DNA from 3 places in the Marinobacter sp. EVN1 genome. Region 2 is predicted to be linked to each of the others. Evidence: predicted binding sites of a transcription regulator. Region 2 holds the regulator's gene; each other region holds the start of a gene.
The links. The regulator sigma-54, encoded in region 2, starts transcription at its own class of promoters, with help from an activator protein. The targets are predictions, from matches to a motif close to ANTGGCATNNANNTTGCTNT.
Positions count from the first base shown of each region.

Region 1: a site for sigma-54 is predicted at 3,517-3,536, ahead of Q674_RS34415 (sigma 54-interacting transcriptional regulator). Genes of this name have one in related genera too.
Region 3: a site for sigma-54 is predicted at 2,102-2,121, ahead of Q674_RS39640 (PEP-CTERM sorting domain-containing protein). Genes of this name have one in related genera too.

Region 1 is NZ_AXCB01000034.1:106,295-111,568, reverse strand. Features, by position in the region: gene Q674_RS34425 (acyl-CoA dehydrogenase family protein) at 1-34, shown strand, start outside; gene Q674_RS34420 (acetyl-CoA C-acyltransferase) at 227-1,408, shown strand; gene Q674_RS34415 (sigma 54-interacting transcriptional regulator) at 1,569-3,485, opposite strand; gene Q674_RS34410 (ABC transporter substrate-binding protein) at 3,788-5,209, shown strand; gene ntrB (nitrate ABC transporter permease) at 5,212-5,274, shown strand, end outside.
Region 2 is NZ_AXCB01000023.1:100,888-106,161, forward strand. Features, by position in the region: gene lptC (LPS export ABC transporter periplasmic protein LptC) at 1-210, shown strand, start outside; gene lptA (lipopolysaccharide transport periplasmic protein LptA) at 194-760, shown strand; gene lptB (LPS export ABC transporter ATP-binding protein) at 738-1,463, shown strand; gene Q674_RS32100 (RNA polymerase factor sigma-54) at 1,652-3,181, shown strand; gene hpf (ribosome hibernation promoting factor) at 3,255-3,563, shown strand; gene ptsN (PTS IIA-like nitrogen regulatory protein PtsN) at 3,652-4,122, shown strand; gene rapZ (RNase adapter RapZ) at 4,177-5,061, shown strand; gene Q674_RS32120 (HPr family phosphocarrier protein) at 5,068-5,274, shown strand, end outside.
Region 3 is NZ_AXCB01000070.1:517,573-522,846, reverse strand. Features, by position in the region: gene Q674_RS39645 (PA14 domain-containing protein) at 57-2,021, shown strand; gene Q674_RS39640 (PEP-CTERM sorting domain-containing protein) at 2,170-2,856, shown strand; gene Q674_RS41000 (glycosyltransferase) at 2,924-4,009, shown strand; gene xrt (exosortase) at 3,942-5,274, opposite strand, start outside.

The DNA of each region.
Region 1 (5,274 bases), on a different contig from region 2:
GGAAATCATTGCCCGGTCGGTACTCGGAAGATAGTACCTCCTGAATCCAGCGCTAATTCTTTTTGAATGCGACTGAAATGTATGGGGTTCGAGCAGGGGGGTACCTTTCCGGGACCGTCAAAAGCCATGGATGGCTTTTGTCGAGCGTACAGGGATGTATTCACAGCGTGTCTCGGAAAGGTATCCCCCTGATCGAACCTGACTCCCAACATGGAGACCAGATTCAATGAACAACAATGACATCGTTATAGCAGGCTCCGCCCGAACCCCCATGGGCGGAATGATGGGCTCCCTGAGCTCGGTACGTTCACCGGACCTGGGCGCCGTCGCCATAAAGGCCGCCATTGAGGGCTCTGGCCTTCAGCCGGCAGACATCCAGGAAGTGGTCATGGGCTGCGTATTGCCCGGCGGCTTGGGCCAGGCGCCGGCGCGTCAGGCCTCGAGGGCCTCTGGCATCCCGGACAGCTCCGGCTGCACCACCATCAACAAAATGTGCGGCTCCGGCATGCAGGCCGTCATCATGGCCCACGACCAGATCAAAGCTGGCACCAATAACATCATGATCGCCGGCGGCATGGAAAACATGAGCCAGGCACCGTACCTGTTGCCGAAAGCCCGTGCCGGCATGCGCATGGGCCATGGCCAGGTACTCGACAGCATGTTCCTGGACGGTCTGGAGGATGCCTACGAGGGTGGGCTGATGGGCGTCTTCGCGCAGCGCACGGCTGACAAATTCGACATCACCCGCCAGGCCATGGATGAATTCGCCATCGGCTCCCTGCAGAAATCCCTGGCGGCCATCGAAAACGGCTGGTTCCGGGACGAAATCGTATCGGTAACGGTCCCGGGCCGGGGCGGTGACACCGAAGTGGATACCGATGAACAGCCGGGCAACGCCAAACCGGAGAAAATTCCACATCTCAAACCCGCGTTCGCCAGGGACGGTTCTGTCACCGCCGCCACCTCCAGCTCCATCAGTGATGGAGCTTCCGCGCTGGTACTGGCCTCCGCTGCCGAAGCCGATGCCCGGGGCCTGACCCCGCAGGCCCGCATCGTGGCGCATGCGACTCACGCCCGTTTACCGGCTGAATTCACCCTCGCGCCTATCGGTTCCATCGAAAAGGTGCTGAAGAAAGCAGGCTGGAGTGTGGATGATGTGGATCTGTTCGAGATCAACGAAGCCTTTGCCGTGGTCACCCTGGCCGCGATCAATGAGCTGAAGCTTCCTGCGGAGAAGGTCAACGTGCACGGCGGTGCCTGTGCACTGGGGCATCCGATTGGTTCCTCCGGCTCCCGGATCATCGTCACCCTGATCAATGCGCTGAAACAGCGTGGGCTTAAGCGTGGTGTAGCCTCGCTCTGCATCGGTGGTGGTGAAGCCACGGCTGTGGCTATTGAACTGATCTGATTTGGTTTACTGTTTCTCGTAGCCTTCCGGTTTTGGGGCGGGCTTGCGGGGTGGCCGGTGGATTTGTCTTGGAAAAAGAACTCGCTTCGCTCAGACACCTTTTTCCGGCGAAAAATCTACCGGCCACCCCGCGCCGAGATACTCTGGCGGGTTAGCAGGGTTAAAGATCCCTTTCCTGAAATTGTCGCGGTTCGATCTTCAACTTTTTCAGGCGTGAGGACAGGGTGGTCGGTTTGACACCCAGCAGCGCGGCGGCGCCATCGTCGCCGAACACCCGGCCGCCACTGATTTTCAGGGCTCGTCTCAGGTTGTTTGTCTCAAGCTCCCTGAGTTCGTGCTCTGTCATCAGTTCACCGTCGAAATGTCTGGCTGGCGGCATGGGTTCCAGCGTGTGTCTGGCGACAGAATCCGGACCCTGCAGGTCCAGATCCAGCCGGCCATCGGCTGTGATCACCTGACGTTCAATAACGTTTTCCAGCTCCCGAACATTGCCTGGCCACGGGTAAGCTTTGAGCGTTTCCACGTCCCGCTCCCGGAGTGCCAGCGGTGGCCGGTTGAATTTCTGGCACGCCCGGTTCAGAAACTCCTGGGCGAGAATGGGAATGTCCTCGATACGTCGGCGCAACGGCACCGACTCAATAGGGAACACATTCAGGCGAAAGTACAGATCCTCCCGGAAGTTCTTGTCCCGGACCTCGGTTTTCAGGTCGCGGTTGGTGGCGGCAATGACACGAACGTCCACGGCTCGGGTGTGGTTTTCCCCCACGCGTTCGAACTGTTGATCCTGCAAGACCCGCAGCAGCTTGCCCTGGAGCTCCAGTGGGATCTCGCCCACTTCATCCAGAAAAAGGGTACCCCCATCGGCGAGCTCGAAGCGACCAACCCGGTCACTGACGGCTCCGGTAAAGGCACCCTTTACATGGCCAAAGAACTCACTCTCAAACAGATCCTTGGGAATCGCTGCGCAGTTTACCCGGATCAGGGGGCGATCCCTCCGGCTGCTTGACTGATGAATGGCCCGGGCAATGAGTTCCTTGCCGGTACCGGATTCCCCGGTGATCAACACGTTGGCATCGGTTGGGGCGACCATTCCGATTCTGCGCACGATGGCTTTGATAGCATCGCTCTGGCCTAAAATTTCGTGAAAGTGGTATTCCGCACTGAGTTCTTCCTGAAGGTAGGCGTTTTCCATTTCCAGACGGTGTTTCAGGGTTTCCACTTCCTCCAGTGCTTTTTGCAATTCCTTCTGAGTCTCAAGCCGGGCAGAGATATCGCGAAACACCACCACGGCACCAACCGGGTGGCCATTGTCTATAATGGGCGTGCTGGTGTATTCCACCGGAAAGCCGGTGCCATCCTTGCGCCAGAACCAGTCCTCGCCAACCCGTTTTACACTGGCATCCCGAAACGCGGCATAGATAGGGCATTCTTTCAGTGGGAAGATGCTACCGTCTTCGTGGGAGTGGTGCACCACCCGGTGAATCACCCTTCCCATCAGCTCGTCAATGCGCCAGCCCAGCATGCGTTCCGCTGCCGGGTTGGCAAAGGTCGTCCGTCCCTCGGCATCCACCCCGTAAATGCCTTCGCCCACCGCGTGCAGGATCAACTGGTTTTCCCGCTCCATGTCCTTGAACAGTTCTTCTACCCGCCGCCATTCCAGCAGGCCACCCCGGTGGTAGTGGTTGGCGTCGTGTCGTTCCCGCAAGGTGCGCAGCTGGCGCCGGTCCCGAAGCAGTAGCAGGAGGCTCTGGGATTCGGCTTCACCCACCCGTGAGGAAGAAATCTCCAGCTCCACGTTGCGCCCATCCCGATGCTGCAGGATGAAATCCCGGCTCCAGCCATGACTGCGAAACAGGGTTTCCTCGGTAAAGGCGATGAGCTGAGGCCGCTGGTCGGTGAACAGGTGGGTACAGGGAGTACCAATCAGAGACTGTCTGTCGGTTCCGGCCAGCCGCCCCATGGCGCTGTTGGCAGCGATGATGAGATCGCGCCCGGCATCCACCAGCAGCGCCGCCTCCGGCAGGTGGTCAATCCAGCTGGTGGTACTGGTGGATGTTATCGCGGCTTTGATTGTCATCGGGTTGTCCTTTCTCTGGCCTGACAGAGACAGAACAAACCTTGTGCCAACTCTGAAATTTCGTAGTGGAGGCTACGAAATATCGTTAATTACGAAAGTTCGTAATTGGCAGGAAGCACCGAAGAAAAATAAAAGCAATATAAAACAAGGTGTTAAATATTTTTTTGGGGTTGGCACAAACCCTGCGATATCTCCTCCAGAACGTGTTGTCGGCCCGGGAGCAGATTCTCTCCGGGAGCCGAGCCACCACTTTACTGCACCGCAAGAGTGCATAAACGACCCGTACTTCAGGAGAGTGCCCCATGACGACAAAGAGCCTTGGTAATCCGTTTGATGGAGACAAATCGCTGATCCACGCCAAAACCTGTGGCTGCCCGGACTGTAAGCCCGGCCAGGACGCCCCGGCAATTTCGCTGGACCTAAAATCTTCCGTCAGCAGGCAGGATGCATCGGAGGCGCCACTGAATTCAGAAGAGATGATGGACCGAGCCATCGAGAGCGCCGTTGTCCGCTCCGTATTCGGCCACAACGACCACAGCCGCCGCAGCTTCATGAAAATGATGGGTGCGGGCACCGCCGCCGCGCTGCTGGGCAGCGTGTTCCCCATGGACAAGGCCAAGGCTGCGGTTAAGGAATCCCTCGGCAAGCTTGAGAAGACCAAACTGAACGTCGGCTTTGTACCCATTACCTGCGCCACGCCGATCATCATGGCTCACCCCATGGGCTTCTATGAGCGCTACGGCCTGGACGTGACCGTGACCAAGACCGCGGGCTGGGCGGTGGCCCGGGACAAGTCCCTGGCCGGTGAATACGACGCGTCCCATATGCTCACCCCAATGCCCCTGGCCATGACCATGGGTGCCGGTTCCACACCGGAACCGTTCATCATGCCGGCGGTGGAGAACATCAACGGCCAGGCCATCGTGCTGCACGTGGACCACAAGGACAAACGCGATCCCAAGCAGTGGAAGGGCTTCAAGTTCGGCGTGCCGTTCGAATACTCCATGCACAACTTCCTGCTGCGTTACTACCTGGCCGAGAACGGTATCGACCCGGACAAGGACGTGCAGATCCGAGTGGTTCCGCCACCCGAGATGGTGGCCAACCTGCGTGCCGGTAACCTCGATGGCTACCTGTCACCGGACCCGTTCAACCAGCGTGCCGTGTGGGAGAAGGTGGGCTTCATTCACATGCTTACCAAGGATATCTGGGAAGGCCACCCCTGCTGCGCCTTCGCCTGCAGCCAGCAGTTTGCGACTCAGAATCCGAATACCTATGGAGCCCTGCTGCGCGCCATCATTGATGCCACCCAATACTCCAACAACCCTGAAAACCGAAAGGAAATTTCCGAAGCCATCGCGCCCAAGAACTACCTGAACCAGCCGGTCCCGGTAATACAGCAGGTGCTGACCGGGTACTACGCGGACGGCCTGGGCGAGGTGAAGAATGTGCCGGATCGCATCGATTTCGATCCGTTCCCCTGGCATTCCATGGGTGTGTGGATCCTCACCCAGATGAAGCGCTGGGGCTACATCGAGGGCGACGTGGATTACAAGGGCATCGCCGAGCAGGTCTACCTGGCTGGAGAAACCGGCAAGCTCATGGAGGAGATGGGCTACAGCGCGCCGGACAAGACCTACAAGACCCACACCATCATGGGCAAGACTTTTGATCCGGACAGCGCGGAAGAGTATGCCCGCAGTTTTGCCATCGGGAGGGTATAACCATGGCTTCCCTGAACATACGGGCGGCGTTGCTGTCGGTGTCGTTCCTGATTGTGGCCCTGGGG
Region 2 (5,274 bases):
TTGACCCGACAGTCCGAAGGCCGCGAAGCCGTTCTTGAAACCGAGGCACTGACCCTGGACAACAGCAACGGCACCGTCTACACCGACCAGCCGGTGACCATCACCGAGCCTTTCGGCGTCACCCGCTCCACCGGCATGAAAGCCTGGATCAACGAACGCATTCTCGAACTCAACTCCCGGGTAGAGGGACAATATGAAACCGTCAGGTAAACGATCTTTCTGCCGGCCAGCGATTCTGGCCATGGCATTGCTGGCCGGACCGGCATCGGCATTCAACCTGGATTCCGATATCCCCATAAAGGTCAGTGCAGATTCGGCCCGCCTGGATGAAAGCGCCGGAACGGCCGTTTACACCGGCGCTGTCGAACTGATTCAGGGCGAAACCCGGCTGGACGCGGATCGGGTGGTACTTTACCGCAACCAACAGGGTGTCAGCCGGATTGAAGCCGCCGGTAACCCCGCCCATTACCGGCAACCCGGCCAGGAAGGCGAAGGCACGACCGATGCCAGGGCCCTGAACATCACCTGGTCTGGCGATGAAAACCTGGTTATTTTTGAACGCCAGGCCGTTATTGAACAAGACGGCAACGTATTCCGGGGCGACGTCATCCACTACGACACCGTTCGCCGCGTTGTTACTGCGGAAGGCGGCACGCCATCCGACGGCGGCTCCGGCCGGGTGGAAATGGTGATTCAGCCTCGTAATTCAGCTCAATCCAGTGACGGGAAAGGTTCGGATGGCAGTTCTCAGGGCCAGTAATCTGGCAAAAAGCTACAAGCAGAAAAAAGTGGTGCTGGACGTTTCTCTGGAGATTCGCTCCGGCGAGATTGTCGGCCTGCTCGGCCCCAACGGCGCCGGCAAGACCACCTGCTTCTACATGATCGTGGGCCTGGTGCCTGCGGATCACGGCCGGATCACCATCGACACCCAGGACATCACCCCGCTGCCAATGCATGGGCGCGCCCGCAAGGGCATCGGTTACCTGCCCCAGGAGGCCTCCGTGTTTCGCAAACTGACCGTGCGGGACAACATCATGGCCATCCTCGAAACCCGCAAAGGCATGAGTCGGGCGGAACGGGAGGCCAAGCTGGAAGAGTTGCTGGAAGAGTTTCATATTACTCACATCCGTGACAGCGTGGGTATGGCGCTATCCGGCGGCGAACGCCGCAGGGTTGAAATCGCCCGGGCGCTGGCCATGGAGCCTGCGTTTATCCTGCTGGACGAACCCTTCGCGGGCGTAGACCCTATCTCCGTCAGTGACATCAAGCACATTATCCGGCACCTGCGAGATAAAGGTATTGGCGTGTTGATTACCGACCATAACGTTCGGGAAACCCTCGACATCTGCGAGAATGCCTACATCGTTTCCGGCGGCCACATCATCGCCTCCGGCAATGCCGAAGCCATTCTGGCAAACCAGCAGGTGAAAGAAGTGTATCTGGGTGATGAGTTCCGGCTCTGACCTGATAAAACAGGGTTTATCCGAGGTCTGATTGTTTTGATGATCTGTAGCAAGTAAACTCGGCAAAAAACTTGCTTATACTGTTCACAGACAATGGCAAGTAACCAGCGTACAACATTTTTTTCGGCCTGTGCGCCGGCAAAGCAACAACCGGGATGCCCATGAGTTATGGATCTTGAGCCATGGTTATGAAAGCCTCATTACAGCTTAAGCTGGGCCAGAGTCTGACCATGACGCCCCAGCTGCAGCAGGCCATACGCCTGCTACAGCTTTCTACCCTCGATCTCCAGCAGGAAATCCAGCAGGCGCTGGAGTCCAACCCCATGCTGGAAACCTCAGAGGACGATGAGCACCCTGAAGGCGACGAGCGCGAAGAGCACGAGCACAGTGAAGCTTCCAGCTCTGAGGCCAACCAGGACGACAGCCACCAGGACGCGAGCCCGGACTGGGACGAAACCGAGAACGGCCCTGACTGGTCGTCCGAGAACGATATTCCGGACAACATTCCCGATGATCTGCCAGTGGATACCGCCTGGGACGACATCTACCAGTCTGCCCCGGCTCCGGCCAGCAAAGGCGAAGACGAGCACGAATCGGATTTCGAAACCCGGAACTCGCCTACCGAAACCCTGCAGGATCACCTCGAGTGGCAGTTGAACCTGACGCCTCTGAGCGAGCGGGATCAGGCCATTGCCCACGCGCTGCTGGATGCTGTGGATGAGCGCGGCTACCTGACGTCTGACATTGAGGACATTCACGCAGGCCTGCTGGACGAAACCGAAGAAGACCCGTTGGAACTGGACGAAGTGGAAGCGGTACTCCACCGCCTGCAACACTTCGACCCGCCAGGCGTGTTCGCTCGGGATCTCCAGGAATGCCTGCTGATTCAGCTCAACCAGCTGCCACCGGATACCCCCTGGCTGCGCCAGGCGAGACTGGTGGTTACCCAGTTCCTACACCTGCTTGGCAACCGGGACTACGCGCAGCTGTTACGCCGCAGCCGGCTCAAGGAAGACCAGCTGAAACAGGTACTGGCCCTGATCACCAGCCTGAACCCGCGCCCTGGCGATGTCGTGGACCGGGCCGAACCGGATTACGTTATCCCGGACGTCATCGTACGCAAACACGAAGGCCGATGGCGGGTTGAACTCAACCCGGAAATCGCTCCGCGTATCCGGGTGAATGCCAGCTACGCGTCACTGATCCGCCGGGCTGACAGCAGTGCCGATAACACCTACCTGCGCGACCAGCTGCAAGAAGCGAAATGGTTTATCAAGAGCCTGCAAAGCCGGAATGAAACCCTGCTGAAAGTGGCCACCCGCATCGTTGAACACCAGCAAGGGTTCCTCGATCAGGGCGAAGAAGCCATGAAGCCTCTGATCCTGTCTGACATTGCCCAGGCGGTGGAAATGCACGAGTCCACGATTTCCCGGGTTACCACCCAGAAGTACATGCACACGCCCCGCGGTATTTTCGAGCTGAAGTACTTTTTCTCCAGCCACGTCAGCACCGCCGAGGGCGGCGAATGCTCGTCTACAGCCATCCGGGCGATGATCAAGAAACTGATTGCCGAGGAAACCCCGAAAAAGCCATTGAGCGATAGCAAAATTGCAGCCATGCTAGGGGAACAGGGAATCAACGTGGCGCGGCGTACCGTGGCCAAATACCGGGAGGCCATGCATATTCCTCCCTCGAACGAACGAAAACGCCTGGTTTAAACTTTCGCCGGTGCATGATGCACTGGCACGCAAGCCGGCAAGCACGCCGGCAGTATGACAACAGGAGACGCCTATGCAACTCAACATTTCAGGCCATCACGTAGAACTGACTCCCGCTCTGAAGGATTACGTCAACACCAAGCTCGAGAAGCTGGAGCGTCACTTCGACCACATCAGTAACTGCCAGGTCACCCTGGAGGTCGAGAAGGTGCGCCAGATGGCGGAAGCCACGCTGCACGTGATTGGTGGTGAGATTCACGCAAAGGCAGAAAGTGAGGACATGTACGCCGCAATCGACGCTCTGGTCGACAAGCTGGACCGTCAGATCCTCAAGCACAAGGAAAAGAACGTAGACCGGATGCACGGTAACGGCGGTCGCTGAAGCGCGAACCTTACCGGGTGTTTCATGAAACGAGCTGCGGCGGGGCTAACCGGCCGCAGCCTTTTTTTTACGGACATGCAGTCGATCCATGAGCGAGCCATCCCTGACCATCGACAATATTCTTGCCCCTGAACTGACCCTCTGTAAGGTGCCGGCCTCAAGCAAGAAACGTGTGCTGGAGTTCATCGCTGAACGGATTCACTTTCAGGATGAAATCCTCAGCGACACCCAGATCTTCAACAATCTGGTCTCCCGCGAACGCCTGGGTAGCACCGGTATCGGTGAGGGTATTGCCATCCCCCACTGCCGACTGGAAGGCCTGGACCGCGTCATCGGCGTACTGATGACTCTGGAAGAGCCGGTAGACTTTGATGCTATCGATAACCAGCCGGTAGATCTGGTGTTTGCCCTGATCGTCCCCAAAGAAGCCACCAGTGAACACCTGGAGTTACTGAGCCAACTGGCGGAGCGCTTCAATGACAGCACTTTCTGCGCCCGGCTGCGCCAAAGTGAAGATCCCGCGACCCTTTACCAGCGTATGGCGGAGAGTAATCACTGAGATCAGCCTGATATCTGGACAGGCTGCCAGGCAGATTGAAGGAGAAACAGTCCCATGAAGCTGATTATCGTCAGTGGCCGATCCGGTTCCGGCAAGAGTACGGCCCTGCATGTGCTGGAAGACCTGGGATTCTACTGCATCGACAACCTGCCCATTGGCTTGCTGTTCCCGCTGACCCGAGAGGCGGCCACCCAGGAAGCGCCCGGCCGGCTGAAAAAAATGGCCGTCAGTATTGATGCCCGTAACCTGTCCGCCGAGCTGGCCAATTTTGAAACCATTTACCAGCAACTGAAGCAGACCGGTGTCGAGGTTGAAATCATATTCCTGGATGCCGACGAGCAGTCACTGCTGCAACGCTTTCACGCAACCCGCCGCAAGCATCCGCTGAGCGATGACAAGACGTCTCTGCGGGAGGCAATCACCAACGAAAAGCAATTACTGGAACCCCTGTCAAAGCTGGCCGATCTTTACGTCAACACGACCGGGCTCTCCATGTACGAGCTACGCGACATGATCAAGCAGCGCGTGGCCGGTCGCAAGGATCAGGAACTGGCACTGCTGTTCCAGTCCTTTGGCTTCAAACATGGCGTGCCGGTGGATTCAGACTATGTCTTCGACGTCCGCTGCCTGCCCAATCCATACTGGGACACCAGCCTGCGCAAGCACACCGGCGTTGATCAGCCGGTCATCGAATTTCTGGAACGGGAACCGCTGACACGTCAGATGGTGGATGACGTCACGGGCTTCCTGAATACCTGGCTGCCCTCGTTTGCCGACAGCAATCGTAGTTACATGACCATTTCCATCGGTTGCACCGGTGGCCAGCACCGCTCTGTTTATGTGTGTGAGCAGCTCGGGCGCTATTTCCGCGATCATTACCGTAATGTGCAGGTGCGCCACACCGAACTGCCACACCTTCAAACCCGGGGAGAAATCTGAGCGCCTATGATTTGCCGCCCCATCACCATCATCAACAAACTCGGCCTGCATGCGCGGGCCACGGCGAAGCTTGTGGCCACCGCATCAGATTTTGACAGCAAGGTGCGAATCCGCGGCAAAGGCCGGGACGTAGACGCCAAGAACATCATGCAGGTGATGATGCTGGCCGCCAGCCAGGGCACCGAAGTGGAACTGGTTGCCGATGGCCCGGAC
Region 3 (5,274 bases), on a different contig from region 2:
CTGACACACTGCAACAATACTTTACATATTGTTTCCAATAGCAAGGAAGGTGGGTTATGGCTGCTATCAAAGTGTTGAGCGTAGGCACCGTGGTGGTTCTGCTCAGCGGCTGTCAGAACTGGCAGTTCAGGGATATTGAGGATTTGCCACCGACAGCCGCGATACCAGAGGCGAGCGAACCGGGAAAGGTCGATGTCTGGTATTTTGACGGTATCTCCGGGAACTACGTTCAGGGCATGCTGGATGCAGAGAAATATCCGGATTCGCCCGATGAAATCACTGAACTCACCCAGCTGCGCCAAGCCACCAGCCGAGCCAATAATTACGGCACACTGATCCGGGGCTTTATCGAGCCCCCCGCAACGGGCGAATACACCTTTTACATCAGCGGCGACGATCAGACACAACTGTGGTTATCTGATTCCCAGAACCCGGACGGTGCGGTTCAGATCGCCTCCACCATGTCCACGCCCCTCGATAATTTCACCCGCTACGCCTCACAAACCTCCGGCGTACAATATCTGGAGGCCGGCAAAAAATATTACTTTGAATTCAGACACAAGGAAGGTGGATGGGACGACCACTTTACCGTCGCCTGGTCCGGCCCCGGCATCTCTCAGCAAGTGATCAGCGGCAGCGCGCTACATAGCTACGCCCAGAAAGCCCCTGACTCGGCCCCCGAGATGACAACCGAAGATGCCTACCATCTGGGCTACCGAATCGGCTACTTTGACGCTGAACAGGGCCTCTCATTCAACAGCCAGTACCCACCACTTGATGCGGACAGTGATGATCTGTACGACAACTGGGAGATTGTGTACGGGCTGGATCCATCCAATGCGGCCGACGCCAAATCCGATACCGACAATGACCTGCTTACCGCCATGGATGAGTTCTGGGCCAGGACCAATCCCGGAACCGAAGATACCGACAACGACGGCATTCCGGATGGATACGAATACGCCTATGGCACGGACCCCACCAACCCGGGCGATGCCAATGTAGATCTTGACGGTGATGGCTACACCATCCTGCAAGAGTACCAGGCCGGCACCAATCCTACCGATGCCAGCGACTTCCCTGCCCCCCAGGAAGTGTATGCAACCGGATTCGTCGGCCAGTACTTCACAGGCACCGAGTTTGACAGCTTCGTTTACAGTCAGCGGGATGCGACCGTCAACTTCAACTGGAATAGTGGAAGCCCGTCAGCGGAGCTTCCAAGAGACCGGTTCAGCGTGCGTTGGCAGGGATGGTTTACACCACCTCACAATGAAGGAACCCGGGACTACACCTTCACCACCACTACGGATGATGGTGTTCGGCTTTTCCTAAACGGCTCTACCGTCATTGATCAGTGGAAAAACCAATCCCCCACCAGCTACAACGCCACCGCGAGTCTCGAAGCGGGGACCCCCGTTGCCATCACCATGGAGTACTTTGAGTTCGGCTGGGGCGCCACTGCACAACTGGCGATTACCGACGCCGCCACTGGAGATGCCATATCCACGACCAACACCGTCCAGCATCTGGCATTGGACAGCGAGTTCGCCGAAAGCACCTTGAACGACAGTATCGACGATCTTTACAAACTTCGCTACGGACTCCCCCTGATGCAACCATCAGCGAGCCGGGTGCTTAACGATAGCGGCGTGACGGTTCTTGAGGCTTATCAATCGGGTCTGCACCCGTACACGCTCGAAACCGTATCGGAGCCAGAATCACCGGTCACCAGCCAGCCCGGTGGTACCGGCGATGCCAGCGGCAGTGTGACACTGTCGTGGACGCCTCCCGGCACCAGGGTAGACGGCAGCAGCATTTCGCTGAGCGAAATTGACCGTTACCGGATCAACTACGGACAGGATGCTGCAAACCTGACTCAAACTCTGGAGGTGCCGGCAGGCACAACCTCAACCACGGTTACCGGCCTGGCGCCCGGCACCTGGTACTTTACGATTCAGGTAATTGATACCAATGGATTGAGTAGTGAACCGTCTGATCCGGTAGAGCATCAGGTTAACTAAGTGAGCATTTTAGTTGTCGAGTTATTTTACAACCAAACAGCAGCAACCAGAAAAGTTCATTAATATTCAATGACTTAAAATCTGGCACAAAGCCTGCTTATTAAAGGATGACGTAACGCAAAGACCACTCACTGGAGGAGTGACTCAAATGAAAAAATTGACTCAAGGCTTGGCAATGGCTGCAGCCGTCGGTTTTGCTGGAGTAGCTCAGGCTGCCTATATCGATGCTGTTGCCAATGCAAACGCACCTGGCGCTGTAGCTGAGCAAAGTGTTCCGGGAGACAACGATTACGCCACTCGCGTAGGTGGTACCTGGACTGCGGATGCACCTCTGTACAACGTGGGTGATACCGTATTGTTCGGCCACAACCTGAAATCCACCAGCTCCGATCCGTTCAAGCTGACCTTCACCTACCTGGGTAAGGAAGCGAGCGACAACAACCAGTTTTACTGGGGTAACACCTTGGTTTTTGACCAAACTAACAGTCCAGACGACACCTTCAGTACCGTTTTCTACGGTGGCCTGGACAAACTGCTGACATTCAGTTTCAAAAACGGAAACAATGTTGAAGTGCTTAACGACGGAACCAACGGTAGCCAATTAAATATTTCGGGCGAACCCAAATCATCAGTCAACTTCAACCTTTTCCAAGTCCCCAATGAGCAGGATTACTTCCTGATCAGCTTTGATGACGGCTGGACTGGCGACGACAACCACGACGACATGGTCATCGCTGTTCGCGCCACCAAAGTACCTGAGCCCGGCACCCTGGCGCTATTGGGCCTTGGCCTCGCAGGTATTGCAGTGCGCATGAAAGGCCGTAAAAAAGCCTGACATGGACTTCTGTGTTACGCTTTAGAAGCCCTGCATTTGCAGGGCTTTTTCATTCTAGGTCAGGTTCATGGATGTACTGATTGTTTATTCAAATAGCGGCAGAGGGCTGCAGAAAGATGCCCAGATTCTGGAGGCAGTTTTACGGGGGCTAGGACATCAATGCCGACAGGTTCAACTCCCCCCTACCCCCTTATGGCGATCCCACCTTTCAATTTATCGATTCAAAGTACTGAAAAGATATTGTCCCGGTGCGATCACGAAACTCGTTTATCGCAGCCAAGTTGCTTTGCTCAGGATACTCAAGCCGGGCAAACGAGCGGATCTTGTTATTCACCTGGAGAATGTTCGAGTAACCCAATTGGCGGTTGGCCGGCACCACTGGCTAATCCCGAACCAGGAATGGTTCATTGAATCCAGGCTTCCCTACCTCAACTTTATCAACCGCATACTCTGTAAAACACATCATGCGGTATCGATTTTTTCCGCCTTACATCCAGACACCCAATACCTGGGGTTTACCGGCGGTGAGATCAACACCCAGAACGGCTCAAAAAAGAAAGACTACCGTCTGGCTTTGCATGTAGCCGGCAACAGCCAGTTCAAAGGCACACAAAGCGTTCTCTCATGCTGGCAGAGGCACCCCGAGTGGCCAAAACTAATCCTCGTTTCCCAGCACCTGGAACCAACTTCCTGCTCTGCGTCCAATATTGAGATAAAGCCAACTCTCACCAGTAATGAACTGATTGCTCTGTGGGCACAGGCTGGTTTTGCGATATTGCCGTCAGAAGTAGAGGGTTATGGCCAGACACTTGCCGAATCAATGGGCAATGGTTGCATCACGATTACAACCGATGCAGCGCCGATGAACGAGCTGGTTGAGGAAGATAGAGGCTTTCTGGCAGAAGTGGAAAGAAAACTGACGTTCCGCCTCGGTACCCGTTACTTTGTCTCAGAGCAAGCTCTTGAAAGGAGCATCCAAACTGCCATAGACCAGCAACCTGACTCCCTAGAGAACATGTCTGGGCTCGCAATCGAATGGTATTTAACCAATCACGAACAATTCCTGTCTCGATTGGAGCACCAACTCAACGGCCTGGTTGCACCACCTCTTGATCAATCTGCTCAAGAATTACCGGAAAGGTGGACTCGATAAACTCAGCGAGCGTTGCAGCCACCTCACAGCCATCACACGCCACTGCGGAGATGAGTAACGAGGCATCATCCCGGCCACTGAAGAATCCGCCCACCTGAGCAAGCTTCGCGCGCCACTGATCGGTTTCCCACTGCCCCTGAACAAAGTAGCTATACCCCAGGTGCACACGTTGCCCGGAAACACGATGTTTCAGGGTAACCCCCTGCACAGGGATGTTCAGGCTATTTTCAACATCAAAGAAGCCTTCCGGAATCCAGAAATCACGATCGTAAAGTCTATTACTGTACTGGATAAGTTCGGCGCGGTTTCTTTGATACTCGTATGTGAATGTGCCGAGATAAAATGTCACGCCCACACCTTGCCCTGCACGCGCCTGCAGGCGGTCAAACATCGTCTGAACATACACCCGGTCCGGATTAAGAATGTCGGGGCGCCAGCCATCAAGTCCCGAACCGAACACCGGGGCATACCTTTCACTCAAATCAATGACGTAACCTTCAGGTTCAGAAGCAATGTTGCCGCGTTTGTCCGGCAGAGCGATCCAAGTAACTAGCCCCAACATTGCGACAACCGCAACAGCAACGGCAGTTTTCCCTGCGGGTTTGGCGCGGTATTGCTCCTCGTCACTATCCTGACTGGCAACAACCTGGTCGTCTCGTTTTTCAAGCTGACGCGCCAGAAAATAGAGGGGAACAAGCGTCCCCGCAAACACCCACCAGCCAAAGTTTTCATGATCCTCGATCAGGCCGGACTGCATGTTCGTTTCATACCCCATGTAGATGATGACGAACACCCGGATCCAGTTGGCAAGTAGAGCGAATGCCACCCCAAAACAGAATAACGTGATGCGGGATCGCAACCTCGACAGGTATAACTCGCCATAAATCAGAACCAGCGCCTGTCCCACCAGCAGATACCGGAGTCCAGAGCATCCATGAGCAACTTCAAAGGTTCCGACACCGATGAGGTAAACGAAAACGCCCTCCACCTCAAAATCAATATCGAAAAAACCTAACAGGACCTTATTAACGGCAACGGTAATTACCTGTAGCGTCCAGGCCAGGAAATCCCACACAGGAATGGTCAGAAACAGCAAACCCAGCGGCACAATGAACCAGCGAGCCTGGCGCCACCCCATCAGCGTCGCGCAGGCAGCAAACAAAAGAGGCACCAACGCCAATTGCTGAAGCGCCTGAAGACGAATCAACCCGCCGACCCAATAGGCAAGCAGACAGGCTATCAAAGGAAGAACCCAAACCGGGGCG